Regions from separate parts of the Lysinibacillus sp. G4S2 genome, predicted to be linked through region 2. Evidence: riboswitches for the same ligand, from Rfam matches in the RefSeq annotation. Region 2 holds a riboswitch; each other region holds the start of a gene.
The links. A riboswitch is a leader RNA that binds a small molecule or an ion and turns the genes downstream of it on or off. The one in region 2 is predicted to bind S-adenosylmethionine.

Region 1: another riboswitch for S-adenosylmethionine. It lies ahead of metA (homoserine O-acetyltransferase MetA); the one in region 2 lies ahead of QUF91_RS21410 (hypothetical protein).
Region 3: another riboswitch for S-adenosylmethionine. It lies ahead of QUF91_RS26450 (cyclase family protein); the one in region 2 lies ahead of QUF91_RS21410 (hypothetical protein).
Region 4: another riboswitch for S-adenosylmethionine. It lies ahead of QUF91_RS02430 (O-acetylhomoserine aminocarboxypropyltransferase/cysteine synthase family protein); the one in region 2 lies ahead of QUF91_RS21410 (hypothetical protein).

Annotation. Positions count from the first base shown of each region.
Region 1 covers NZ_JAUCFJ010000002.1:2,818,954-2,826,444, reverse strand. Annotated here, with positions in the region: gene QUF91_RS14530 (IS4 family transposase) at 1-1,032, shown strand, start outside; gene QUF91_RS14525 (hypothetical protein) at 1,566-1,763, opposite strand; SAM riboswitch class I at 2,003-2,116, shown strand; gene metA (homoserine O-acetyltransferase MetA) at 2,271-3,206, shown strand; gene QUF91_RS14515 (hypothetical protein) at 3,295-3,546, opposite strand; gene QUF91_RS14510 (GerAB/ArcD/ProY family transporter) at 3,605-6,265, opposite strand; gene QUF91_RS14505 (hypothetical protein) at 6,300-6,533, opposite strand; gene QUF91_RS14500 (Ger(x)C family spore germination protein) at 6,537-7,491, opposite strand, start outside.
Region 2 covers NZ_JAUCFJ010000002.1:4,233,942-4,241,432, forward strand. Annotated here, with positions in the region: gene QUF91_RS21395 (alpha/beta hydrolase) at 1-240, opposite strand, end outside; gene QUF91_RS21400 (gamma carbonic anhydrase) at 377-898, shown strand; gene metK (methionine adenosyltransferase) at 1,060-2,256, opposite strand; gene QUF91_RS21410 (hypothetical protein) at 2,347-2,553, opposite strand; SAM riboswitch class I at 2,620-2,737, opposite strand; gene pckA (phosphoenolpyruvate carboxykinase (ATP)) at 3,338-4,924, shown strand; gene QUF91_RS21420 (alpha/beta hydrolase) at 5,033-5,989, shown strand; gene QUF91_RS21425 (alpha/beta hydrolase family protein) at 6,297-7,073, opposite strand; gene QUF91_RS21430 (NUDIX domain-containing protein) at 7,057-7,491, opposite strand, start outside.
Region 3 covers NZ_JAUCFJ010000002.1:5,190,239-5,197,729, forward strand. Annotated here, with positions in the region: gene QUF91_RS26435 (VOC family protein) at 1-37, opposite strand, end outside; gene QUF91_RS26440 (SMI1/KNR4 family protein) at 662-1,213, opposite strand; gene QUF91_RS26445 (YuzC family spore coat inner layer protein) at 1,372-1,788, shown strand; SAM riboswitch class I at 2,085-2,188, shown strand; gene QUF91_RS26450 (cyclase family protein) at 2,306-3,043, shown strand; gene QUF91_RS26455 (DedA family protein) at 3,096-3,692, opposite strand; gene QUF91_RS26460 (Cof-type HAD-IIB family hydrolase) at 3,837-4,613, opposite strand; gene QUF91_RS26465 (DUF2225 domain-containing protein) at 5,396-6,091, shown strand; gene QUF91_RS26470 (hypothetical protein) at 6,115-6,468, shown strand; gene QUF91_RS26475 (hypothetical protein) at 6,732-6,989, shown strand; gene QUF91_RS26480 (erythromycin esterase family protein) at 7,111-7,491, shown strand, end outside.
Region 4 covers NZ_JAUCFJ010000002.1:419,868-427,358, forward strand. Annotated here, with positions in the region: gene QUF91_RS02410 (succinyl-CoA:acetate CoA-transferase ScpC) at 1-1,176, shown strand, start outside; gene QUF91_RS02415 (hypothetical protein) at 1,321-1,596, opposite strand; gene QUF91_RS02420 (DASS family sodium-coupled anion symporter) at 1,661-3,142, opposite strand; gene QUF91_RS02425 (glycerol-3-phosphate acyltransferase) at 3,337-3,969, opposite strand; SAM riboswitch class I at 4,342-4,455, shown strand; gene QUF91_RS02430 (O-acetylhomoserine aminocarboxypropyltransferase/cysteine synthase family protein) at 4,572-5,873, shown strand; gene QUF91_RS02435 (hypothetical protein) at 6,204-6,590, shown strand; gene QUF91_RS02440 (homoserine dehydrogenase) at 7,235-7,491, shown strand, end outside.

The DNA of each region.
Region 1 (7,491 bases), 1.4 Mb from region 2:
GCACGAAAATGTACAGTTCCCACGCTCATTTCGTATTTAATTGGTGCTGCCACGAACGAGTGGAAAAGTTTACGCCACGCAGCGGATGTGGGTCCAAGTAACGGTCTTGTTTCGGTGAATCATTCATCGCTTTCTAAACATTTAAAGGCACTTGATTATGGCATCATCAAACGAATTTTTGAAGTGATTGTCGGGAAGCTCAACCGTGCAGCTCGTCGTAAATTGAAATTGCCGAAAAGATTATTAGCCGTTGATTCAACTACCATTACAGTAGGCAAAACAAGATTACCTTGGGCTGTCTATCACGGCGAACGTTCAGGAATCAAATTACATGTTAGTTTTACTAATGAAACTGCGATGCCCTTAAAAGTCGTAGAAACAACCGGTTTAAAACATGATGGTCCCATTGGCGAATTCCTTGAAGATAAAAGGTTTATCCTCGTTTGTGACCGTGCCTACTTTTCTATTGATAAAGTCGATCGCTACCTGAAAGAATATCAACATTTTGTGTTACGTTTAAAAGACAATGTGCAATTAAATCGCAAAAAATCGCTCCAAGGTAGTCGTACCAACGATTCCAATGTGACAGCTGATTTTACTTGTACGCTTGGGACGCCACAAAAACAAACGAAAAAACGCCATCGTGTCGTTCAATTCATAGATCATGAAGATAAAGAAATACGTGTCGTGACAAGTTTAATGGATATCACCGCTGAAGAAATTGCCAACATGTATAAGTCACGTTGGGCGATTGAAAATTTTTTCCGTTGGATTAAACAAAACTTGAACGTACCTGTTCTATTCGGAACAACAAAAAATGCTGTATTCAATCAGCTATTCGTAGCCCTTATTGCCTATGTTTGTTTGAAATTTCTTCATACACAAGGGAATAAGAAAAATAATATCAAACCCTTATCATTCGTAGGTTTTACACGGATGTTTCTTTGTGCTGCCCTGCCAATAGAATGGCGAATCAGGGTGAAAGAAATCCTGGTGTTTCATTGGAACATAAATCATTCAACTACTGTATAATTTTGGTTAATCAACACGTGTGAAATGAGAATAAGAAAATTACACTAGTAAACATATTATTGGAGGAATTAAGATAGATATTATCTAAATAAATTTTTTAAAAATATCAAATCCGTAAACTTTACAGTGTAAATTGATAATTTATTTTCAACTTCCTCGATCATATTAGATAAGCCTATAAAGTCATCTTTAAACTTATCAAATAAATAAGTAACCGTCTCATCATTCTCAAAGGAACATGTAGATTGTTTTATTTCAATAGCTCATTGATCTCATCTTCAGTCAACGCGGTTTATAGTTGCTATGACGACTTTCACTTAAATTTGTGGTACTAAACTTTTATATTTATAGATATTAGTCCAATGTCCGTCTGCACCTGTAAAGTAGAATCCATAGCCATTTTTTTAGGAATTCTTCAATTACTTCTGTCCATTTACGACCTAAAACATAATAGTTACAATTTCTTAAATCAACGTGTACTCCACTGTCTTCACTTGCACCATCACATTCATTAATTTCATCCTTTAGAAAATTCAGTACCAATGAAACAAATTGCTTTCCTTCATTTCTTCTTCCCATTCGGATAGATTAAATTTCATCTCGCGTTCATCTTCAGAAGAATCAAAGTCAGTTATACCTTCATTAATTGGTTCACTATGAGTTCCACCGTCCTCATCTGGAATATCAATAAATAACGTCCATCGAATTTCATATTCATCAATGTTCCACATGCAAACGCAATAACTTTGATTTTCCATTTCTACATAAATGCGATCTAAATCCCAATAGTAAATGTATTACTCCCAAATTAAAGCTATTAGGAATCTCATAATATTTCATCGTGTAAATAAGGTTTGCATCAAGAATAGTGTTCATCAATTCATAGTAGAACATGCATGTTAATAACAAAATATTCTATGTATTATTGAAATTCCTAATTGTTCATGTTACAATTCATTTTAATTAAATAATCTTATCAAGAGAAGCTGAGGGATTTGGCCCGATGACGCTTCAGCAACCTCTAACAAAAAAAGTTAGAAAGGTGCTAATTCCAGCGAAGGATTGATCCTTTGAGAGATAAGAGTGAACGTGGTAAAAAATCCTTCTCATTCTATCTCAAATGGAATGAGGGGGATTTTTTAATTTAATTCGATAAAAGATTTTATGAGCTTTGTGCATGGATACTAAGGCACTAATTGATGTTAGAAAGAGAGAAATAAAAGAGAGGGGAATGCAAGATGCCAATTAATATTCCGAAAAACTTACCAGCTGGAGAACATTTACGTGAGGAAAAAATCTTCGTAATGGAAGAGGATAGAGCGAAAACCCAACAAATTCGTCCGTTAAATATATTAATTTTAAATTTAATGCCAGAAAAAGAAAAAACAGAGCTACAATTACTACGTTTATTAGGTAACACACCATTACAAGTCAATATTACATTTTTAAATACTGCTACGCATGAATCAAAAAATGTTAGTAAATCACATTTACAGTTATTTTACACGACCTTTCATCAAATTCGCCATCGCCGCTATGATGGCATGATTATTACGGGAGCACCAGTAGAAAAAATGGCATTTGAAGATGTGAACTACTGGCAGGAAATATCAGAAATCATGGATTGGTCCAAAAAGAACGTAACATCGATCCTTCATATATGTTGGGGTGCACAAGCAGCGTTATACCATCATTACGGTATTGGCAAAATTGAGCTTCCTGCTAAATGTTCAGGTGTTTATTCCCATGTCATTACGGATTTAACAGTGGATTTAGTACGTGGCTTCAGTGATTTATTTACGGCTCCACATTCACGTTATACATCAGTCTCCATTGAGGAAGTCCGCAACCATCCTGATCTACGTTTATTATCGTATTCAGAAGATGCGGGTGTCTTTATTGTGCAATCGAAGGATAATAAAAACATTATGATTACAGGCCACCTTGAATATGATGCAACAACATTAGCAGATGAATATAGTCGTGATGTTGCAAAAGGATTGGATATTGCAGTTCCAGTGAATTACTTCCCAAATGATGATCCATCAAAAGAACCGAATAATACATGGCGTGCCCATACACATTTATTATTCTCAAACTGGTTGAACTACTATGTTTACCAAGAAACACCATATGAATGGGATTTCGTTGATGAAATTGAATATCATATATAAGCGCATGGTTTTTATAAACTCTCGATTGTAAAGTAAAATGATGACCTTGATTATTTCGTGGTCATCATTTTTTTATCCGAATATGTTGCTAATTTTTTGGCGGATGTTCATTGATAGATACATTTTGATTTTTTGTATTACTTTCGTTCTTTGCAGCATTTTGGCTGTTTTTATCGCTCGCATTAGTAGCAGTATTTTGATTGTTGTTATTGCTAGTATTAGTAGCAGCATTTTGACTGTTTTTATCGCTCGCATTAGTAGCAGCATTTTGATTATTGTTATTGCTAGTATTAGTAGCCGCATTTTGGCTGTTGTTATTGCTAGTATTATGTAGCCGCATTTTGGCTGTTGTTATTGCTAGTATTAGTAGCTGTATTTTGCTGTTGTTATTGCTAGTATTAGTAGTTCCGCATTTTGGCTATTGTTATTGCTATATTAGTCGTACCATTTTGGCTGTTATTGCTAGTATTAGTAGCCGCATTTTGGCTGTTGTTATTGCTAGTATTAGTAGCCGCATTTTGACTGTTTTTATCGCTCGCATTAGTAGCAGCATTTTGATTGTTATTATTGCTAGTATTAGTAGCCGCATTTTGACTGTTTTTATCGCTCGCATTAGTAGCAGCATTTTGACTGTTGTTATTGTTTGTATTAGTAGTAGCATTTTGGCTGTTGTTATTGTTTGTATTAGTAGCCGCATTTTGACTGTTTTTATCGCTCGCATTAGTAGTAGCATTTTGATTGTTATTATTGCTAGTATTAGTAGCCGCATTTTGACTGTTTTTATCGCTCGCATTAGTAGCAGAATTTTGGCTGTTGTTATTGTTTGTATTAGTAGCAGCATTTTGATTGTTGTTATTGCTAGAGTTAGTAGCAGAATTTTGGCTGTTGTTATTGTTTGTATTAGTAGCAGAATTTTGGCTGTTGTTATTGTTTGTATTAGTAGCAGCATTTTGACTGTTTTTATCGCTTGCATTAGCAGCAGCACTTTGATTGTTGTTATTGCTAGTATTAGTAGCAGAATTTTGGCTGTTGTTATTGCTAGTGTTAGTAGCAGAATTTTGGCTAAGGTTATTGCTTGCATTATTAGCAGTATTTCCGCTATTGCAATTACTTCCATTCATTGCAGCATTTTGACTGTTTTTATCGCTTGCATTATTTGCAGCGTTTTGACTGTTGTTATTGCTTGTATTTGTAGTAGCATTTTGGCTGTTGCTATTGTTTGTATTAGTAGTAGCGTTTTGGCTGTTGCTAGCATTATCAGTAGCATTTTGACTGTTGTTATTGCTTGTATTTATAGTAGCATTTTGGCTGTTGTTATTGTTTGTATTAGTAGCAGCGTTTTGGCTGTTGTTATTGCTTGAATTAGTAGCAGAATTTTGGCTGTTGTTATTGTTTGCATTAGGAGCAGCATTTTGGCAGTTGTTATTGTTTGTATTAGTAGCAGCGTTTTGGCTGTTGTTATTGCTTGCATTATTAGAAGCATTACCGCTATTGCCATTACTTCCATTCATTGCGTTTTGGCTATTGTTATTGCTTGCATTATTAGAAGCATTACCGCTATTGCCATTACTTCCATTCATTGCGTTTTGGCTATTGTTATTGCTTGCATTATTAGAAGCATTACCGCTATTGCCATTACTTCCATTCATTTCAGCATTTTGGCTATTGTTATTACTTGCATTATTAGCAGTATTTCCGCTATTGCAATTACTTCCACTCTGTACAGCGTTTTGACCGTTGCTATCGTTTGGATTATTAGTAGCACTTCCACTATTGCTATTAGTTTCATTCTGTGTAGCATTTAGGCTGTTGTTATCACTTGCATTATTAGAAGCATTACCGCAATTGCAATTACTTCCATTCATTGCAGTATTTTGGCAGTTGTTATCACTTGCATTATTAGCAGCATTTCCGTTATTGCTATTACTTGCATTCTGTGTATTACAATTACAGTTTGTATTCCCTTGATTACCATTAATATTGCGAATTTTTGCAGCGATTAGTAAAACTATCGGTAACAAAATTGCAAAGGTACCACAAAACAAAGGCCAAATTTCGTTATTATAAGTATTGGAATGGACGATATCAGGATGAATAATTTGCGAAAAGCCAATACTAATCATTCCGAGTGGCACAATGAGCGGACGATGATCTTTGATTTTACATATTTGTGCTATGCCGATTACGGAGGCATAAAAATACATAAACGTTTTAATATAAATAGATATGATCCACATGGCTGCCATAATAATTTCAACACGTTGCAAAAAATGCCCGATTGAAATTCTTTGCGCTAATGCATAGCTAGGAAATGTCCGATTAGCAGTATTTGATGGACCTATGACAAGGAGACAAAGTGAGACGATGATAATTAAAACAATACCTCCAATAGCTGTCCCAATATAAAATCCTATGTGTGCGGACTTATGAACGTTGACAGTAGATGGGTAAAGTATTAATAGCGCGGCAAGAGGGAATGAACAAATACTCATAAATCGAATAACGCCTATAAATAATGATTTTTTTGAAGTTTCCAATATGGGCTGTAAATTTTCAAAATGGATTAATGGTGATATAAAACCTACAAAAATTATAAAAACCAACATAAATATTGGAAAAAGTATTTCTGTTGAACGTGCAAAGACTTCGATCCCTTGGAATGCAGCAAAAATGATGATAATGCCAAACAGCAACGAAAAAGCCATAGGAGGCGTCTCTGGCATCACTTCCGTTGACATGAAATTACCAATAAAATATAATAACTGACCTGCACCAAAAAAGGTAAGAATGGTAAAACCAATTGCGGTCAGTTTTCCGAAAAAACGACCTAGTATTTTTTCATTCGCCTCTGTAAATGTAAGTGTGGGATTCAGATTTCCTAAAGTAACGTATAGCTTCACTAAGAGAAAACTTAAACCGACACCGATACTTGTTGCTATCCAGGCATCTTGCTTTGCTACATTTGTTACACTTGAAGGGATAATTAAAATGGCTGTACCAACTGTAAAAAGAAGGGTAATGATAGTAAATTGTCTTGAACTAATGATTTGTTTTTTCATCATGCACTACCCTTTCTTTTTAAAGTTACTTCATTTATTTTGACAGTGAAACGATGAACTCTTTAATTGGAGTAAAGATAAAGGTAATCAAGTCTATTGGGCTTGGAATTTTAAGATTTAAAGCAATGCCGATATTTAATGCAGTACCGATCAATAAAAAAATCGAAAAAATAACAATTGTTTTCGTTTCGTTATTTTTTTGAAGTTTAGGAATAAAAGCATAGGCAAGAACAATTGAAATAATGACTATGAATATTGTTACAACCATATCTTATTCCTTCTTTTTCTTATTCAAAAATGAATTTTGCATTGTTCCTAGTCCTTTTGTTCTGACATGTACTTCAACATTAACCGGTAGATCTTGGAATATGGTTGGCCAGTCATTTTTAATTTTTTTCCATTTTTCAGGATCTGCCCGGTGTAGTTCTTCACCAAATCCAAAAATATCGGCTCGATAAGTTTGCTGAATTGTAGTGATTGTTTTTTCGATTCGTTTTTTAATAAGTTCTTCCGTTTTTTTATTTACGTAATCAATATTTTTATGGGAAGTAAGGTTGATTTTACATTCTACTTCTCCAACATTTTGCTCAACTTCTATATGAACATTAATTTTGGGCGCATCTTTTTCAAACTTACCCTTTATTTTTGTTTTTGATTTCGTAATTTCTGTTGCTATTGTACCTCCCTTAGGACAAGCAATAATTTCAATTGTACTTTGTATTTTGTCACTTAAAAAACTTACACTTTGACTTTCTTTATCTGTTAAAAGCCCAACGTATTTATCTCCTTTGAATACTGCTAATCCGGCATACTTTAATATCACTGGCGTTTCTACTTTATTAATATTGGCTTTACTCATTCCTAATGCTGCATCCCCTTGTATTTCAATGGCAGGGATGAGTGGACTTTTTTCGTTACTACTTAAAGTACTTACTAATTCATCAATATTAATGGAAATCGTAGAACCCCAAGCTTTTTGAGATGTCCTAAGTGAATTAATAATTTTATTAGCAGGTACTTTTTCAACGGGTGTTAATATATTTAAGACGTCTTTTGCAGTTGCCTCGTGAGCAATGATAACATCGAAATCATTTCTGAATTCATGATCTCTAGAAATTAAATCTAATGCCTCGCCAATTCCTTCTTTCGCCAAATCATCCCCCAAAATAACTACTTGTGTATGGGCAAAATAAATCTTCCTTGTCGATAATGTTGTCATTTTTCGG
Region 2 (7,491 bases):
ATATGAAAAAGCATTCTCTATTAAATTCCTTGTATACTTGTTGTACTCTTTAAAATCTTCATCATGAACACGCGAAAACCCTACATTTAAACCATGATTTGGTAAATCCCCCATGACTATGTGGAAGCCTTCCAATCTAAGTTTTTCTATAAGCCACGCATACCAGCGGTGATTTTCATATGCACCATGAATAATAGCAACCACAGCCTTCGCTTGTCCATCAGCTTCCCATTTCCACATTTTACATAGTCCTCCTAAAAAAATAATTACACAATGATTATATCGAAATATCTCACTCATTTTAATTTTATATTTCCATCAAGTTGCGTATTTGATACGATAATATTACATCATAGAAAGAAAAGAGGCGATTCTCATGATCTATCCATTTAAAGGTAAAACACCCAAAATCGATCCATCTGTTTTTATTGCCGATTATGCAACCGTTACTGGTGACGTTACAATAGGTGCTGAAACAACAATTTGGTTTAACACAGTTATTCGAGGTGATGTATCACCAACAATCATCGGAAAAAGAGTTAGTATTCAAGACCTTTGTTGTTTGCATCAAAGCCCTAAATATCCACTCATTATTGAAGATGAAGTAACAGTCGGGCATCAAGTAACTTTACATAGCTGTACGATTCGTAAAAATGCCTTAATAGGTATGGGCTCAATAGTATTAGACGGAGCGGAGATTGGAGAGGGTGCATTCATTGGGGCGGGTAGTCTTGTACCTCCAGGCAAAGTTATTCCTCCGAACAGCTTAGCATTAGGTCGTCCAGCAAAGGTTGTACGAGAATTAAATGCTGAAGATAAAGAAGATATGGAACGTATCGTACGTGAATATGCAGAAAAAGGTCAATACTATAAATCTCTTCAAACAAAAAATAAATAGCTAAATTGAAGCAACTCCACGTTTTCTTGGACAACCAAGCTATACATAGTTGTCATTAGGAGCTAATTTTTTCAAAAAAAACAGTAAAAGGGGCTATTAGAACACCAAGCCCCTTACTGTAAAATAATTTTATAGCTATTGCATTATTTTAGCTAAATAATTTATAGCCCTGCTTTTTCTTGTAATGCGGCAGCTTTGTCTGTTTGTTCCCAAGGTACATTTAAGTCCGTACGACCGAAGTGACCATATGCTGCAGTTTGCTTATAAATAGGGCGACGAAGGTTAAGCATTTTAATAATCCCTGCTGGGCGTAAATCGAATAGCTCGCGCACCCATTCTACAATTTCATTTTCCTTAACTTTCCCTGTCCCAAATGTATCCACAGCAATAGATACTGGTTGAGCAACACCAATTGCATAAGCAAGTTGTACTTCAGCACGTTCTGCTAAGCCTGCTGCTACGATATTTTTTGCCACATAGCGTGCTGCATATGCCGCTGAACGGTCTACCTTAGTTGCGTCTTTACCAGAGAAAGCACCTCCACCATGACGTGCATAGCCACCGTATGTATCAACGATGATTTTACGTCCTGTTAGACCAGCATCACCTTTTGGACCACCTATTACGAAACGACCAGTTGGGTTGATGAAATATTTAGTATTGACATCTAGTAATTCACTTGGAACAACTGGAGTAATAACGAATTCTTTTAAGTCGGCTTGAATTTGTTCAAGCGTTGCTTCTTCATCGTGCTGTGTTGAAATGACAATCGTATCTACGCGTACTGGTACATTGTTTTCATCATATTCAACCGTTACTTGCGTTTTTCCGTCTGGACGTAAATATGCAAGTTCGCCAGATTTACGTGCTTCCGTTAAACGACGAGCCAATTTATGCGCTAAACTGATTGGTAATGGCATAAGCTCTGGTGTTTCGTTACATGCATAGCCGAACATTAAGCCTTGGTCACCTGCGCCAATTGCTTCAATGTCAGCGTCTGTCATAGAACCTTCACGCGCCTCTAAAGCTTGGTCTACACCTAGAGCAATATCAGGTGATTGTTCGCCAATAGCAACAAGTACTGCTAAGTTTTCAGCATCAAAACCATATTTTCCACGAGTGTAACCGATTTCTGCTACAGTATCACGGACGATACCTTTAATATCTACATATGTAGAAGTAGTAATTTCTCCTGCTACTAATACTAAGCCTGTTGTTACAGTTGTTTCACATGCAACACGTGCATTTGGATCTTCTGCTAAAATAGCATCTAAAATGGCATCCGAAATTTGGTCACAAATTTTGTCTGGATGTCCTTCTGTTACACTCTCTGATGTAAACAGTCGACGGTTTGTCATTTGGTTTTCCTCCTATTACGCTTACAATAATATTTACGAATAATACGGTACTCATTACCCATGTCAAGTCTGCCCCTAAGGATTGAACTCTCAAGCCGTTGTTGCTGTCGCTTCGCTTTCGCACAGAAAACATTTTGTTGCTGTCGCTTCGCTTTCGCACAGAAAAACATTTTGTTGCTGTCGCTTCGCTTTCGCACAGAAAACATTTGCTGATTGTAACACGAGGATTTTTGAAAGATCCGTCATTATAATAAGGAAAGAATTACACATACTTACCTTTACATTCGTTTTTAACAATAAAAAAATCCTTTTCTCACGCTTACTTAACATGAGGAAAGGAAATAATGACTTCGTAACCTTTCACTCTTATCGTTCAAGGGGTTTCCCTTGCATCAGGTTGGCACCAACGCATGTCGTGAAATAGTTCATGCAGGTTGCCGGGTTTCATAGGGCCTGACCCTCCACCAGCTCGGGATAAGAGTATCCGTTCAATATATCATAATACGTAAAAGGTCGAACGTTGTCAAATATTTTTGTTGTATTCTCCATCTTTTGGTGATGCGTCCAAAATAATCCCTACTCTCCACCTCACATCATGTGTTAACATATGTGTGACCCTTTAATCTTCATTCAGCAAATGTTTTCTGTAGCGAAAGCAAATTGTCAGCTACAATGTTGTTTTTGTAGCGAAAGTGGATCGTTAGCTATGGAATATTGCCATCTCTACATGTGGTGGATGAATATAGTTGTAGCCCCTTTTCAGTCGGTGACAAGCTCCGTCTGATAAAAACCAGCTTAGAACTTCACATCCTGTGCGAACCTCATGTTGGCAAAAATCTTCCAAATGCAATTTAGCTATGACGGAAGTGATTGTGTAATCACTTGATTATAAATAGGGTGAAAAGCATTCTTAAAACGAATAAATTAACTTTTTGTCGTTTTCTTGAAAAGTAATAAAATCTCAAAAATAATTTCTGAATTAGTATAGATTATTTAAGCAATTGTGTTATACTATTTTTGAAATTAAGAAAATCTCCCTTAGACTCATGGGAATACTATAAAAAAGGATGGTATTTAATCGATGAATTCAGTAGAAATTGCAAACGAACTGAAGGAATTATTAAAAGGCGGTAACATTAATGTTCAACTTTCAGTAGCTCAATTAGCTGAAAAGGCTACATCTCGTGGTGAAGCTATGTTAACAGTAGATGGTGCTGTTCGTGCAGAAACTGGAAAATATACTGGTCGTTCACCTAAAGATAAATATACAGTAGAAGAAGAAAGCACAAAAGATAAAATTGACTGGGGAAAAGTAAATCAACCAATTTCTTCTGAAGTGTTCGATAACTTATATGTAAAAGTAGTAAAATATTTGAAAGAACGTGACGAATTATTCGTATTCAAGGGCTTTGCTGGTGCTGACAAAGATTCACAATTAAGCATCCAAGTAATCAATGAATACGCTTGGCACAATCTTTTCTCTCATCAATTATTCATCCGTCCAACTGAAGAAGAATTAGCTTCTCATGTTGCTGACTTCACAGTGATCTCAGCTCCTAACTTTAAAGCAGACCCTGCTATCGATGGCACAGCTTCTGAAACATTCATCATTGTATCACTTGAAAAGAAAATCATCCTAATCGGTGGTACTGAATATGCTGGAGAAATCAAAAAATCTATTTTCGGTATTATGAACTACTTATTACCGCAACAAGGTATCCTTTCAATGCACTGCTCAGCAAACGTTGGTGAAGCTGGTGATGTTGCATTATTCTTCGGTTTATCTGGTACTGGTAAAACTACTTTATCAGCTGATCCTGACCGTAAGCTTATCGGTGACGATGAACACGGTTGGTCTGATAATGGTGTGTTCAACATTGAGGGCGGTTGCTATGCAAAAACAATTAATCTTTCAGCTGAAAAAGAACCAGAAATCTACAACGCAATCCGCTTCGGTTCTGTTCTAGAAAACGTAGCTGTTGATCCAGAAACTCGAGTTTGTGACTATGATAATGGTTCATTAACAGAAAATACACGTGTAGCTTATCCAATCCAATACATTGAAAATATTGTAGATCCATCTGTTGCAGGTCACCCAAAAACAATCATCTTCTTAACAGCTGATGCATTTGGTGTATTACCTCCAATCAGTAAATTAACAAAAGAGCAAGCAATGTACCACTTCCTTAGCGGTTTCACATCTAAACTTGCTGGTACAGAACGTGGTGTAACAGAGCCAGAACCAGTATTCTCAACTTGCTTCGGTTCTCCATTCCTTCCACTTCCAGCAACAGTTTATGCTGAAATGTTAGGTCAAAAAATTGACGAGCACGGTGCACAAGTATACTTAGTAAACACTGGTTGGACTGGTGGCGAATATGGTACTGGTAGCCGTATGAAGCTTTCTTACACTCGTTCAATGGTACGTGCTGCAATTGATGGCAAATTAGCTAATGTTGAAACAATTCAAGATTCAGTATTTGGTTTAAACATTCCAACTGCTATTGAAGGTGTACCAACAGAAGTACTTAATCCTCGTGATGCATGGGCAGACAAAGTTGCTTATGATAAAAAAGCTGCTGAACTTGCTGGTTTATTCAACGAAAACTTCAAGAAATTCTCAAACGTTTCTGAAGCTATCACTAAACTTGGCGGTCCATTAAAATAATTCACTAAGCAAAGGGAACGATTTCAGTCGTTCCCTTTTTTATTTTCCCTCTTCTTTAGAAAAGGCCACTTGTGTATAATTCATAATAGAAGTTTTAGGGGGATACATATGAAAAGAAAGTACAAAGTGATTATTACCATTGTCAGTCTTCTATTAGTATTGTTTGTTGGGGCTGGATTTTTTGCAGGGAATTATTTCTTTAATCTCGCCTTAAATCCTAATACAGATAAATCAGCCGTGCTTAATGCGCCGCACAATTCTATTGCTATTAGCCCTGAGGATGCTAAAGAAAAAGAAGAAAGTAAAAAGTGGTTTAAAGAGAATTTTGAGGACTCTTTTATACAGTCTTTCGATGATTTGAAATTGCATGCCTATACGCTTAAAAATACAAACGAAACAAATAAATGGGCAATTGTTTTCCATGGATATTCATCTGATGGCTCACAAATGTCAAAGTATGCTAAGCATTATTATGATATGGGCTTTAATGTTCTCATACCAGATGCAAGAGGTCATGGTAAAAGTGAAGGAGACTATATTGGTATGGGCTGGCACGATCGACTAGATGTAGTTTCATGGATTAATAATGTTATCAGCTCTAATAAAAACGCTGAAATTGTTTTGTATGGTGTTTCCATGGGAGGCGCTACAGTGATGATGGCCTCAGGAGAGGATTTACCTGACAATGTTAAGGCTATTATTGAGGATTGCGGCTATTCCTCAGTTTGGGATGAATTCTCCTATCAGTTGAAAGCAATCTTTAAATTACCCGCCTTCCCTATTATGCATTTTTCTTCGGCTGTTACGAAATTAAAAGCTGACTATACGCTTGGCGAAGCCAGTGCCGTCGAGCAAGTAGCAAAATCGAAAACGCCGATGCTGTTCATTCACGGAAGTAAAGATACATTTGTTCCTTCTGATATGCTTAATGAAGTATATGAGGCTGCTAATGTACCGAAGGAAAAATTAATAGTTGAAGGTGCTGGACATGGCGGTGCAGAAAGCGTTGCTGGTGACTCTTATTGGGAAACTATTAATAACTTTTTAGCAAAATATATAGAGTAAACGACCTTTTTTCTACCGCTCAGGTGGCTGCGCAAAGCACCCGAGCGGTTTTTTGTCCTACTTGACGAGCAGGTTTCCTCCTGACCTGAGCGATTCTAAGGGCTACCCGAGCAGTTTTCCGCATGACCCGAGCGATTCTGAGGGCTACCCGAGCAGTTTTCCGCATGACCCGAGCGATTCTAAGGGCTACCCGAGCAGTTTTTCGTCTTACCTGAGCGATTCTGAGGTCTACCCCGCATTAATATATTTTTTATTCCAAAAGAGTTTCTACATTAGAATCGTTGAATGGAAAGACAGCTTGCATACCTTATTGTCGTTTCATCCATTCGCAAAGTGCATGTACTGTTTCTCGATTTTTTGCCGGTGGATACTGATGAGCGTAGCGATGATCATACCATGTCTCAAATGTTTTATTAGCATCCTTTAAATAAAATTCTAACTGCCTTGCATGTTCAATATCTACATTTTCATCAAGGTAGCCATGAATAATAAGTACTGGTGCTGTAATGTGCTCAATCTCAAATAGTGGTGTTCGAGCATCATAAGCCTCTGGTACACGATTAGGCGTCCCTCCTATAACACGCTTCATCATACGGCGCATATCTGACCGCTCCCAATATGTAGCTGTTGCATCAGATACGCCTGCCCATGTTACAACAGAGGTAATATCTCTACGTAATATCGCCGTCCAAAGTGCCATAATACCACCACGTGAAAAACCAAAGATATGAATATTATCATTACAAAACTGTTTTAGCACGTCTACAGCATATACAGCGTCATAACGATCCGCTCCTGCAAACTCATCTCGACCTTCTCCACCTCGATTGCCACGGTAATATGGAGCAAAAACGATAAAGCCTTGTGCTGCAAACTGTGCGACTCGCGAAGGTCTAACCATACCAATGCTTTGCATACCGCCACGTAAATATAAAAAGCCATCATATGTACCTTCTGCCTTAGGCTCCGCTAATAATCCCTTCACACGTAGACCCTGTGACATATAAGTAATTTCTGTTAAACGAATAGCTGGATTTGGCGAAGGATAGGCACGTTTTTCAACGATTTCACCATTGGTCATAATGCTTCAACTCCTCCAGCATTTTCTGCATTCCTTCATCCTTCATATGAAAGCTTAAATTTGGATGATTAGCAAATTCATCATCCGTTAACCAAGTCATCCCTGATGTTTCTAAATCAAATTCGATGTCCTCCTGCCCTGCATACTGTGCGGTAAAGACCGTTTTACAAAATAAGATGTCATCATGAACCGCGTATTCTGCAAACCATCTAAGTTTTTTTACATGAACACCAGTCTCCTCGAATACTTCCCTAATCGCTGCCTGCTCCAAAGTTTCTCCAGGTTCTTGCTTTCCACCTGGAACCTCTACACCACGACGTTTATGAATCGTACATAACCACTTATTTTCATGCTTTAAAAAAACAAGTACATGCTTAGGTTCTACCCCAAGCTTACCTCTTGTAAAACTTAAATCCACTTG
Region 3 (7,491 bases), 960 kb from region 2:
CTTTTACACCCAATGTGATTAAATTTAAACGGTTCATCTATCCATCTCCTTTTTAAACGTGTCGATTTTTAATTCTATTTCTAACGTTCAAAACCCTTTGTTTTTATGCAAAACCGTAAGATTATTTCAGATCAAGGAAAGTGGCTGGGACAAAACTGGTCAAAACCTTAAAAAGCACGATAAATCAATTTGGGAAACGTTGATTTCTTGCGTTTTTTGATGTTAAGTTTTTAAATTTTGCGTAAAAAAATATGCTTATGTCATAAGCGACGTAAATTATCAGTGCGGTCAGAGAGTGTTGCATGAAGGTAGATGTCGATATTTTTCAAAAGTTGGGTGATAAATTAAAAAAGTTGGGTGATAAATCGATAAAGTTGGTCGATAAACGATCAAAAGTTCTCGATAAATCTGAAAACTGTTTCGATAAACTCTCAATGCGAACAGAGATACTGTATTTTTTAACATGTTCCGATAAATAGATGAAACATTCCGATAAAATCTGAAATTGTTCCGATAAATCGCGAAATTGTTCCGATAAATCTCTCATCCGCGGTTTGTCGCTACCGCTCCACTTTCGTCGCAGAGAACTTGTCGCTGTCGTTGTGCTCCGCTCCACTTTCGCTGCAGAAAAATGAGGTTTTGTCCCGCCTCTTCCTTTTTGCTATTTATTATATTCAAGGAAAGTAGCGTCAAAATATGCCTTAAAATTTGGATACAGATAGTCTAATGACGCTTTAATATCGGCATCATCATCAAATAAAATTTCATGTTCAATTTCATATATTGCACAATTTTCTTCATCTGCAATGTCATTTAAATCAATGCAAATTATTTTGCCGTACTCTTCATCCCATGAAAATGGGAGATATCCCGAACTACATAACGATGGATTATACATATCTCTAACGTTATTTAAAGGCTCTTCAATACTTTGTTCGGGTATGACATCAAAATAATGATGATACGTTGAAATAAAGGCTTTATACCATTCAGGAAATTTAAGTCCAAACTCTTTTTCTAAAGCTTGAATATCATCTTCGCTTACTATAGAAGGGACCATCTTCCATCTTGACCATTCTTCATCAGTATCCGCTAATTTCATCTCATCAGGAACATCTGGACGCATCCATCTGCAAAATCCATCTTCCGAAATCTGATTATAGCGCTCGTAGTAAACTTCAAAACCATTTTTTATGTATTCACGAACATCCATCTTGATAACTCCTTCTGTGAATAAATTGGACGAACTAATGGCTTCCGATTGGGTCATCGCACCACTTGCTCCCCTTTTGCCAAGCATCAACCATTAACACCGAAAGTCTTTGTTGTACATAAGATAAGGTATCAACTATAGGATAGGAGGAATTTTAGTTGTATTACAATCCTTATCCGTATTTTGTCTATCCTAATTATTATCCAACATGGGCATGGGCAATGGCAAATCAACCAGCCACACTCCAACCTTCTAGACATTTAGTGATGCCTACAAACTCAACAAATCGTAGCCCATTTCCAACCATCAATATAACTAAATTAAAGTCTTCTGCGAAACGGATCAAAGCTATTATGCAGCAAGCACAATTACTGACGGATAAAATTGATGAATCAGAGCAATTTGCACATGATCTTATGGACGCGGCACAGTTGTCAAATAAAACAGAGGTTGAAAAATTAATTGCATCAACAGGCATTACCATAAAATTCGAAACTAACTATACACCAGATGGAATTCGAATAATATTTACTGATAGCGACTGTTGTAAGCTAACCGTAAATTTGAGTTGGTGAAATTCAACTAATGAGTGGGATCTATGTATTGTCTATTTAAACCTAGCGATTGAGATTCAACAACGAGGCTTTTCTCATATGTGAAACGGGATTTTAATCTAAATACAAAGGCTACCCCTATGTTTACGTATGTAATCGTATTATCTATTTAAATATAGGCAAACAATATTTGCAGCAATAGCAAAATTATTAATTCTGGAAAATCTTTTAACCATGCATCCCTATTGAACTTGTAAACTATAAATAAATATGCTAAAGTATTCGTAATATATTTCTGAAAATTCTTATATTATCTTTTCTTATCAAGAGAGACGGAGGGATTGGCCCTATGATGTCTCAGCAACCAGCCTATAGGTATGGTGCTAATTCCAATTGGCGAAATCGGCCTTGAAGATGAGAAGACTTACTAAGTTGCTTTGCACAAGAGTCCTCTTCTACAAGGAGGGCTCTTTTTTATTGCCGCTAGTAAGTAAAGTCTAAGCACCCAAAAATAATTAAAAGAAAGCAGGAAAATATTATGGCAAATGAACTTTTACAAGCAATTCAACTATTAAAATCTAAAGAATGGGTTGATTTAACACATACATTTGGTCCTAATTCGCCTCATTTCTTTATGTTTGATGATGCAAAATTTGAAACATTATTTTCCCATGATGATGGCTTCTTTGCGCAGCAATTCTCTTTCCCTGGGCAATATGGAACACATATCGATCCACCTATCCATTTTGTGCGAGATACACGCTATTTAGATGAATTGGCGTTAAAAGAACTAGTCCTACCACTAATCGTTATTGATAAATCTAAGGAAGCCGAATTGAATAACGACTACACATTAAGTATCCAAGATATTCTTGACTTTGAGGCTGAATATGGAGAAATTGAAGCAGGTACCTTTGTTGCGCTTCGTACCGATTGGAGTAAGCGTTGGCCAGATAAGGAGGCTTTCAGCAACAAAGATGCTGATGGTCATAATCATATTCCTGGCTGGGGTTTAGAGGCGTTACAATTTTTATTCAACGAACGAAAAATAAGTGCTATTGGTCACGAAACTTTTGATACGGATTCAGCAGCTGATTTTCGCAAAAACAGTAAGCTAGACGGCGAATATTTTGTACTTGAACAAGATACTTACCAAATTGAGCTTATGACAAATTTGGATAAGCTACCTCCAAAAGGTGCTGCTATATTCAATATTGTACCAAAGCCTGAAAAAGCCTCTGGATTCCCTGTGCGTTCATTTGCAATATTGCCTTAAATATAACAAAAGGTCTGAATCAAACCATGATAGGTATTGAATCAGACCCTTTTTATTTAGGCGAATTCCTTTTTTTGAAAATAAAATAAACAATCAAAATTATTATGATGAACAATGCTATAAGATACATACTGTAGCGGGATAAATATAACCCAACGTAGCGCCATTTCTCCCCAAGTACTTCTCCTAAAGTAATAAAAGTAAATGTCCATATAACCGCTCCCGTATAAGCAAAGAAAGCAAATTTTTTATAAGGATAATTATTGATAGCCGCAATATATGCTGTTAGATGACGTACACCAGGAATAAAATATCCGATTAATAATAATACTGGTCCTATTTTTGCAAATAATTTTTTAGTAACGTCAATTTTTTGTTCAGTAATATGGATTTTCGGACCGTATTTTTGCAATAAGGGTAGCCCGAATCTATAGCCTATATAGTAGCTCAAGGTAATTCCCCCTGCCGCACCTACCACAGCGCTTATTAGAGCTGGAATATGCGAGAGAGTTTCTCTATAAACGCTATATCCTACATATGTTAAAAATATCTCATCAGGAAGTGGCAGCCCGACAATCCCTCCAACTAGGATAAGAATAATGCCAAAATACCCATAATGTTCAATAAGAGATTGCACGTGATGCGCCATAAATCCATCCCACCTAAAGCATAATGATTTCTTTTAAATGTTAGCTTTATAATAACTCAAAGTAGGCAACATTATGAGTATTATAACTTTCATACAGTTTTCTCTAATGTATAGAGGTTGGTGCATACTATAAATATAGCTCTCTTAAACTATTATTTGTAGCTCACGTAGAGCATAATCAATACCACCATCTGTTGATTTCTTCGTTATAAAATCAGCGACATTTTTTAATGCTTCACTACCATTGCCCATTGCAATTCCGAAGCCAACCTGTTCCAGCATATCGATGTCATTATCCCCATCGCCAAAAGCCAGTGCTTCCTTAGGACTCAAATTAAAATAATCTAGTACAGCTTGAACAGCAATCGATTTGGAAACATCATGTTGCAAAACATTTGTAATGTACGGATGCCATCTTTTAAATAATAAATGAGGAAATTGTGAGGCATATCTATTCTCTATATTTTTATCTCCATACAAACACATTAAGTAAACCTCTTGCGTTAAAATATCCTCATTAATAACGGGAAACTCCAGCAAAGATAATGTCTCTTGCATAGCTTTTAATGTCTCTTGTTCTTGGACGTTATTCATCGATAATTGTTCTGTAAAAAACGAGAGACTTTGTTTATTTTCATCAGCAAAAGCCTTAACGGTTTGGACAATTTCTTGTGCAATAGGTATTTTATGGACTACTTGATCTTGATGCTTAACATACGCACCATTAGCTGTAATAAACGTCTCTATTCCTATGCTTCTTAACTGTTGGCACATTGATAAAGGTCTTCCTGTCGCAGCAACAATACGAATTCCTTTGTTTATTAATTGTTGTACAGCTTTCCTGGTGCTTTCTTCAATACAGCCATCTTCATAATTAACAAGCGTTCCATCTACATCAAAGAATACAATTTTATAATCCATCGTTTGCTCCTTATCGTTTTATACAATTTTACCAAATATAAGTTCTTTACCATAACGTGTGGTTAATTTCCTTGATAGAAAGAGCTTTTTTTTCGATAAAAGCCCAAATAGTTTCGATAAAATGAGGTTTTGTTTCGATAAAAGCTCAAATAGTTTCGATAAAATGAGGTTTTGTTTCGATAAAAGCCCAAATAGTTTCGATAAAGAGCGATTCTGTTTTGGGGCTCGACACTAAAACATTCACGAAGATTACCTTGATCATTTTGTTTTTCAATACTAAGAAAAGAGTTGTCTCTTGCGCTGAGACAAATTCCTTCTTTTGGTTCTTCAGCAAAAAACGAGAGGGTGATTCCCATTCTGACTAGGGCGTCAGATGAGCCGCTTCGCATTCGAAATCCTTTTTTAGCCAAAAAATTTTACATTAAAAATTGCAAAGAATTCATTCCATCACATATAGTTAATTTTCCCTATATAAGCATTGTAAAACATAAAAACTAACAAGCCATTTAGTTAAACATTTGTACGTAATTTGACAAACTAAAATAAATGTGTAATTTATCTCAACTGCACCGATAAATACTATTACGAATACGGTTCAAAATTTCAAATGACTAAAAAAGTAATAATCATTTTTAATTTTTATAATTCTAAAGGAGTATACCAAAGAACACATAATTGTTAAAATAGTAGATAGTTAATTAAACATATTGAACGATACAACTATCGTATACATAGAACAAAAGAAATAAAAACCTAATTGGATGTAAAGGAGCTGATTCTTAGTGGCATTCAACATTTACTACTATGAAAGTAGTGTGGACTGCAAGTTTTGCAAAAAGCATTTCACCACTTATAAAGTACGTCCTAATCGTTATAAAGTAGTCGAGGAGCAAACAGACTTCATGTCAGTCTATGAAGGTTTAAATCCATTGTTATATGAAGTTGCTGTTTGTCCGCATTGTGGCTATGCCTACCACAAATCTATGACAAGAACTTATGGGCCTTTCATGCTTCTTATTGATGAGCTGTACATTAAGGAACTTCAAAAACCTATGGATATATGTAAGGAACGTACAATCGATGATGCCATTATAAGCTTTAAATTAGCTTATCTTGTATCCAGAGCATCAATGGAAGAATCTCTTCTTATGGCCAATTTCGCACTGAAAATAGCTTGGCTCTATCGCTTAAAAAACGATTATGAATCGGAAATGCGCTACCTCTTTGCGGCTAGAGACTTTTACAGTAAATCTTTTGCCTCCAATCAAGAGGGCGGAGAACGAATTCAATTTTTACATGCTGAATTAAGCCTCCGACTCGGTGATATTACTGAAGCGAAAAAAGGATTCTCTCGATTAATAGCGGACCGAAATGTTTCCAATAAATATCGAAAATTAGCACGTAATCGTTGGGAAAACTATAAATATGACGAGCAGCCTATTAACGTTAATGAAGGTGTAAGCGAAATCATCAATTGAAGTAAACAAGGAGAAGAATAGATATGCAGCTATTTACAAAAAGAATTGATGTGAGAGAAGAAGATATTTTTTCTGATTTACATCATTTTCTACTAAGAAAAAATAATCGCTATTTAACGAACGATGAGGTAGTTGCATTAACAGGTGTTTCATCCGAGCTACTTTATAAATGGGTAAAAGCAGGAAAATTAAAAAAGTCGATCTTTCCTAACTTAGGCGCACCTTGCGAACGATGTGGACAGATTACTCAAGCAAAAATCTGCATTAGCTGCTCATCAACCATCGTTAATACATTAAAGCAAGAGGAAAAAGATCGTGCATGGTTCAACCAAATACAACGAAACAATGTAAGAGCTAGCACATATCACTATAAATAAATAGTAAACATCTCCACAGTGGACTAATTTTGAGTTACGCTTTGGAGATTTTTTTATTTTCATAAAAGGCTCATCACCAAAAGTTGTGGATGACATTTGTTAAAACGTATGCCATGTATATAGGTTGATTGGAGTGGAGGCTGGGCGACTCCTTAGGGATTAGTGTCACAGATGAGACCCTGGAGCGAGCAGCGCGAGTGAAGCGGCTCATCGGACGCCCCTAGGAAGCTTTGCTCTGTGCGAAAGCGTAGCGACAGCAACAAATGTTTTCTGTAGCGAAAGCGAAGCGTCAGCTACAAATGTTTTATCTGCGCGAAAGCGAAGCGTCAGCTACAAATGTTTTCTGTAGCGAAAGCGAAGCGTCAGCTACAAATGTTTTATCTGCGCGAAAGCGAAGCGTCAGCTACAAATGTTTTATCTGCGCGAAAGCGAAGCGTCAGCGGCAAATGTTTTATCTGTGCGAAAGCGTAGCGTCAGCAACAAAGCGCCCAGCCGGAACGGAAATCAACCACACGTTTTAGGTGAAGAGCCTCATAAAATACAAACAAACCAAATTTAAACAAAATTTAAACAAAGCCCCCCTTTACTTTAAACTTAACTACTTATAATTGGTCTTAACATAAAGAGAAGGACTGATGGAGAGTGACGAAAGGGAAAAAGCGTAAGGTTTTATTATCATTAAGTATTGCGCTAACAAGTTTTGTAGCGTTTAACGGAGTATCATATGCATCAGCAGCAGTTCCAGCTATAGAAGAGCGTGTAGCATTAGAGAACAATTCGGAAGCAAAGCAAGCCCGCACATCCAATGAAACATTGCAAGATTGGAAAAAGTGGACAAACGACCATGCTTACAGCCTGACATCTATTCAACCTGAAACAGTTGGTCAACAAAATATCCCTTCTAGTAACTTTGAAGATTTAGAAATGCTTAAACCTTTATTACAAGATAAACGTATCGTTTTTTTAGGGGAAAGTTCACATGGCACGGCAGAATTTAGCCTAGCAAAAACACGTATCATTCAA
Region 4 (7,491 bases), 3.8 Mb from region 2:
AATGCGGAACTAGTACGCCAAGGTATTATTGGGCCTATTGATTTTGCGATTATTGAAGCGGCTGCCATTACAGAAGACGGCTTACTAATTCCTACAACTTCAGTTGGTAACTCTCCGATTTTTGTGCAAGAGGCAGACCAAATAATCATAGAGTTGAACATAGCTCAGCTTGATGCATTAGAGGGTGTGCACGATATTTTTGTACCAGGACCACAGGGGAAACGTGATCCAATTCAATTACAAGATGTATCGGATCGACTTGGCACAATTGGCATTCCACTAGACTTAGATAAAGTAAAAGGTATTGTTATTTCAGATATTTTAGATGCACCATCCACAATCGTTCCTGCTGATGAAGAAACAGATATTATGGCCAACCATTTATTAAATTTCTTACGTGAGGAAATAAAAGTAGGTCGTTTAACGACGAGCTTACGACCAATCCAATCAGGTGTAGGTTCAGTAGCAAATGCTGTATTATTAGGCTTTAAAGATTCTGAGTTTGAGAACTTGGAAGTATATTCAGAAGTACTACAAGATGCGGTATTTGAATTAATAGATGCAGGCAAGGTAAGCTTTGCATCTGCTACTTCTATTACTCTTTCCGAGGAAGTTGGAAACCGAGTTTATAGTAATTTTGAAAAATATGCAGATAAATTAGTATTACGTCCGCAAGAAATCTCTAACCAACCAGAAATCATTCGCCGACTCGGGTTAATTTCCGTTAATACGGCGCTTGAAGTAGATATTTACGGGAATGTGAATTCTACGCATGTTTCTGGCACAAGAATGATGAATGGAATCGGCGGTTCTGGAGACTTTGCGCGTAATGCACGATTAGGTATTTTCGTCACAAAATCTTACGCAAAAGGCGGAAATATTTCTAGTATCGTCCCAATGGTATCCCATGTAGACCATACAGAACATGATGTAGACGTAATCGTAACAGAGCAGGGAGTAGCAGACTTGCGTGGGCTTGCGCCAAAAGAACGGGTTGCGCTTATTATCGATAACTGTGCACACCCAGAATATCATGAACAATTATGGAAGTATTTTAACGATGCCAATGAAGCAACAGGTGGGCACCAAACGCCACACAATCTCGAAAAAGCACTTTCATGGCATGTAAATTACGCAAAAAATGGGACGATGAAGGACCCTGCATTGTCGAAATAATAAATTGAAGAAAGCCTTGAAGGACAGTTGACTTGTTCCTTCAAGGCTTTTTTTAGCTGTCAAAGTGATCGGGTGGACCGGCGAAGTGATCAGGTTGGCCAGCGAAGTGATCGGGTTGGCCCCCAAAGTGATCAGGTAAGCCGACTAAGTGATCGGGTAAGCCGACAAAGCGCTCGGGTTGGCCCCCGAAGTGATTGGGTAAGCAGTCAAAGTGATCAGGTAAGCCGAAAAAGTGATCGGGTAAGGCGTCAAAGTGATCGGGTAGGCCAGCAAAGTGATCAGGTAAGCCGAAAAAGTGATCGGGTAAGGCGTCAAAGTGATCGGGTAGGCCAGCAAAGTGATCAGGTAAGCCGAAAAAGTGATCGGGTTGGCCCCCAAAGTGATCGGGTAAGTCTCCAAAACGCTCAGGTAAGCCGACAAAACGTTCAGGTAAGCCCCGAAGTGATCAGGTGCCCACAGAAAAGTCTAGCTACAAATTTCCTTCTTACAATAATCCAATCCATTTCCAATACGTTGCGGAGAATAGCAGAACTAGGAGGTATCCAAAAATCGTTAATGGAATACCAGATTTTAAGAAATCCTTTGTTGTAAAAGCTCCTGTACCGTAGGCAAGCATATTTTGCGGTGCACTAATAGGTAAGAGGAAGCCGAAGCTAATAACGAATTGTTGCACGATAACGAATCCAACCTGATCGACATTGACCGTTAACGTTGAAGCTAAAACGATAAATACTGGCACAAGTGCAGATGCTAAACTTGTTGCACTCGCAAAGCCTAAGTGAATAAGAATATTAAATAAAGTAACAATTGCGATTGTTGCTAGAATTGGCATAGAATCTAAACCGAGTGAACCGAATACTTTATCAGATAACCATGATGCGCCTTGTGTATTAAGTAAAACCGTTCCTAGCATAATTCCTACTGCAAAGACGATAATTGTTCCCCAAGGAATATGCGGTTCAACTTCCTTCCAAGTATAGACCCCGATTTTTGGCATTAATAAAATGGCAATTGCAACGATTGTGACTGTTGTAGTGTCGAATGGATGAAGTTTTCCTTCAGTAGCCCAGAAAAATAGTAAAACTACCGATGTTATGATTAACCGAATTTCGGGAGCTTTTAATGGACCAAGATCCGCAAGCTGCTTTTTAATGACATCCTTACCACCTTCAATATTATTCGTTTCAGGCTTAATCAGTGTAATCATAATGAAAAATAGAGCCACTGACATGATGATTGAGAAGGGGGCAGCGTAAAGTAACCAAGCACCCCAAGAAATATCCACACCAAACTGTTCTTTGATGAAATTTAAAGCGACCATATTTTGAGCTGCCGCCGTTTTAATACCGATATTCCAAATGGAGACAGCTTGCACAGAGGTAATGACAAGTAAAGCAGCAAGGCGACTATCACGTGGTAAACCAAATGCTGCTACCATTCCTAGTAGTATTGGCACAACTGCGCCTGCACGTGCAGTAGCAGAAGGGACAAAGAATGCGAGTGCTATCGATACTAAAATAGCACCGCATACAATGGCTTTTGTTTTTGTCCCAACTAGTGAAAGTATCCATAGCGCAAGACGTTTATGTAAATTGGTAATTTGCATAGCTGCTGCTAGGAAAAGAGCTGCGGCTACTAGTGCAACTGCAGAATTGCTAAACCCGCTTAATGCCAATTTTAGCGCTTCTGATGTTCCAAGTTGTGTCGTTGGATCTTCCATTGACGGAGCTAGACCTAATAAAATTGTAACGAGTGCAATAATCATGGTAGAGCTAACGGGATAGGATACTGCTTCTGTAACCCAAAGGATGACTGCGAAAGCTAAGATGGCCAAGGCTCGTTGTCCAGCTATAGGTAAATCGCCGTTGTTAGGTAAAAAAGTAATGATAAACAGTGAAGCAAAGGCTAATCCAATCCAGAGCGGTTTCAAATTACGTTTCGGTTTTGCTTGTTCAGAAGTAGACATACTTTTTTCATCCTTTCTTCTATCAATAACTATTATTTTCCATAACATCGGCTAGTAATATACTTTTTTAAGAAAGTAATTTGTATATTTATTGTAAATAAAAATCTTATATGAAATACTCTCTAGTTATAGCAATAATAGGCGATTGCGAGAAAATATGTGGTCATAGAAAGGACGAAAACCCTAAAGTAATATTATTTCTTTTTCTTAAATGCAGAAGTCACTTTTGGCTCAGTTCCCTGAATTAAGCGTTTGATATTTTCGATATGCAAAATGATTGCTATGCTAAAAAGTAGTAGAGCTATAATCGTTGGGCCTACTCCAGGAATCCATAAATATGTTGCTGTACAAAAAACAAGATAAAATTCAAGTACACCGACAATTAAATAGTTCGTCACGAAAGAAAAAATAACAAATAAAATAAGTGCAAATAAACCAATTTTCCAATCAACTGCAAGTAATATTCCTATGATTGATGCAGTTCCTTTACCGCCATTGAAGCCCATGTGAAATGGAAAATTATGACCTAGGATGACACCAGCAGCTATAATATAGCTTAAGAACCAAACTTGTACTTCTGTTAAATGTGTTGCATCTGCTAGATAGAAATGGGCACCTATAATAGCTGCTACACCTTTACCGATATCGATAAGTGCAACTAATACGCCGTATTTCCATCCAAGGGAAAGTGTTGCATTGGAAGCACCTGCATTGCCATGCCCAGTCTTTTTTAAATCTACCCCGGATAAAAACTGCGCTACTTTAGAGCCGTGGATACAGCCAATTAAATAACCAACAAGTAGAAAAATGATAACGGCTTTTACCATAAAAGTCCTCCTTTCAAAATAAATAGGCTCATCACCATAACGTGGGATTGATTTCCGTGCCGGCTGGGCGCATTGTAGCTGACGCTTCGCTTTCGCACAGATAAACAATGCGTCCAGATTTTTGAATTGTGCCCGCACAATTCATTCCACTTTCAGGGGTGGGGCTCTTCTACTGAATGAAGATAAATGGCATACGTTTTAACAAATTTCATCCCAAACTTTTGGTGATAAACCAATAAATACTAAAATAGTGTATGCGTTCGTAATACGTATATAAGCAGACAGAAGTTTCGGAAAAAATAAAATTTTAGTGTTGACAGAAAAAAAGTCTATGTTTATACTGTGTAACAACGATGGAAATTGAATCTCATACTCTTATCAAGAGCGGCGGAGGGATAGGCCCTATGATGCCCGGCAACCAGTAAGTGACGAACTTGCTAAGGTGCTAATTCCTACAGATTCTTACTTGGATCTGGCAGATAAGGGGAGGAAAACTTGCAACCGCAACCCTCTTCTTACTGAAGAGGGTTTTTGTTTTCTACTGAAAAAATCCTCCTCATCTCCGGTACCATCGTAAAAAAATAACCATTTGGAGGTATATAATGACAAATTTTAAACCAGAAACATTGCTGTTACACGGTGGCCAGGAGCCAGACCCGGTAACAGGATCTCGTACAGTGCCCGTATATCGCTCAACGGCATTCGTTTTTAAAGACACTGCTCATGCGCAACGTCTTTTTGCCTTAGAGGAAGCTGGCAATATTTACACACGAATTACAAACCCAACTGTAGATGTTTTTGAAAAACGCGTCGCTTTATTAGAAGGCGGTACAGCAGCGGTAGCACTTTCATCTGGTGCAGCAGCTATTGCATTTTCAATTTTAAATCTTGCAGGGGCAGGGGATGAAATTGTCGCAGCTAGCTCTTTATATGGAGGTACTTATAACTTATTTGCCAATACACTACCAAACTACGGTATTAAAACGAATTTTGTAGATGAAACAAATCCAGAAAATTTCCGAGCAGCTATTACTGATAAAACAAAAGCGGTGTTCGCTGAAATTTACGGTAACCCAAGTTTAAAAGTGCTAGACATCGAAGCAGTAGCGAATATAGCACATGAAAACGGCTTACCATTAATTATTGATAGCACATTTGCTTCACCATATGGCTCTACACCAATTGACTACGGTGCAGATATCGTCGTTCATTCCGCAACAAAATGGATTGGCGGACATGGTACAACTTTAGGCGGCGTTGTAGTAGATGCAGGAAAGTTTGATTGGACTCGTGGACGTTTCCCAGGCTTTACTGAGCCAGATGCTTCTTATCACGGTTTGCGTTATGGTATTGACACAGCAGAGGCTGCATTTGCCACAAAACTGCGTGTACAATTACTACGCGACTTTGGACCAACGTTGAGTGCAGATGCAGCATTTAATTTATTACAAGGTTTAGAAACGCTTCATTTGCGTATTCCAAAACACAATGAAAATGCATTGGCAGTAGCTGAATATTTACGAAACCACCCATCTGTGGAATATGTAAATTACAATGGCTTAGAAGATTTTCCTACTCATGATTTAGCAAAAAAATATTTGAGAAATGGCTTCGGTTCAGTGCTTACATTCGGTATTAAAGGTGGACGTGAAGCAGGGCGTAAACTAATTGATAGTGTGAAATTATTCTCGCACGTAGCAAATGTAGGGGATGCCAAATCATTAATTATTCATCCGGCATCTACTACGCATCAGCAACTATCAGCTGAAGAGTTAATCCAAACTGGCGTAACCGAGTCGCTCATTCGCTTATCAATCGGTTTAGAGGCAGTAGAGGACATTATTGCAGATTTAGAACAAGCTATTGAACAAGTAACAGCTTCTCAACAAACAATAGAAGCTTAATGAAAATTGGCTAATGTTGTAGCGTTTACGTATTTTCTCATTCGATAGGCCTCATTTGGTAATACGTAAAACGTTGCGGCATCAACCGCTTGCCTCATTCGGTAAGATATTTGAAAATATTCACGAATAATACCTAGTAATTTTATAAGTATTATTGATTTATTTAAATCCTTGTATTATACTAGGAAATAAGTTAAACGTTCTAAAGGCTACCAACCTAGAACCAATTTGTTTTCAAAGTGCTCCCCCACTTTTGAATATATGAAGAGGGGTAGTTGCTCAGCCCGCAACTACTCTTAACTAAAAACTGATGATAAAGGAGTGTTTTCAATGGGAAATGTTTATAGTGCACAAAACATTGCATCTTATCTTATTTATGAGTTAAATGAAGGTCATGTGTTTGTGAACAACATGTCCATTCAAAACATACTTGCATCGGTTGATAGTAAATGGCAACAAACCTTTGGACATTCTGCTTTTCAGGAAATCATTTATGCCAAAGAAGAAGATTATACAGTAAAAGAAGTTTTCGAAGCTTATAAAAGCTATGGAGCAAGTCATATACCTCTACCTGCGACAGAGTATTACTTAAAATACGGTACATTCCAATTAGTTGAACGTACGTATGCAATACCAAATCTTACGCAAGAAGAAATAGGACTAGTACAACAAGCATTAACAAAATATCGTTATAAATTGCTAGCAAAAGCTAGTTAATTATCCCTCATATAATTTGTGCTCATTCTCTGCTGCTACAGGGAATGAGCTTTTTTAAAAAGTGAAGAGATAGACTGGCATACCTTTTAAATATTTTTAGTACTATATTTCAAAAGAACACTTCTTTTGGATGTCTTAACATACATATATATAATAGAAGAAAGGCATTCATTTTTTAACTTCTATCAGCGGGTGTCACGGAAGCGGGAATCGTCATTTTTTGTTCAAATATTATAGAACTACTGAAAAATCATATGATAAAAGGGATGAAAACGATTTCTTTTGCACGTCTAGGGAAAACAAATGTCCATCCTAGAAAGATTTTTCTTGTGCAATGTATGTATTTGCGTTACAATTTTCTTTAAGTTGAATTTTGAATTATTTGAATTTGTTTGTGTTTCACATATTTTTTAACTTCTTTCAGCAAATATTTTTTGTACCGGAAGCGTCAGCTATAAAGAACTTCCACAGATGGTGAGAGCGAAAATACCACGACTAAATATATGACTGAAAATGAAGTATTAGAAATACGGCAATCTGACCTGCTTTGTAAAGTCGGCGCACAATTCAAAATCTGTACGAAATAAGCTAAGGCGAAATAAATTTAATGAAACTGCGGAATGTAAGTTGGAGGGAATACAGGAATGGCAACTATAAAGGCAGCTATATTAGGATTTGGAACGGTAGGTCAAGGAATTTACCATATATTAAACGAAAAGCGTGAAGAGCTTAAAAATAAATTAGGAATTGAGCTGGAAGTAGCGAAAATTTTAGTGACAGACGCTAGCCGTGAACGTGTACCGGGTACAGCGCATTTAATGACAACTAGTATGGATGAAGTCGTAGCAGAACCGGGTATGCAAGTTGTTTTTGAGGCGATCGTGAATGAGGAACCAGCATT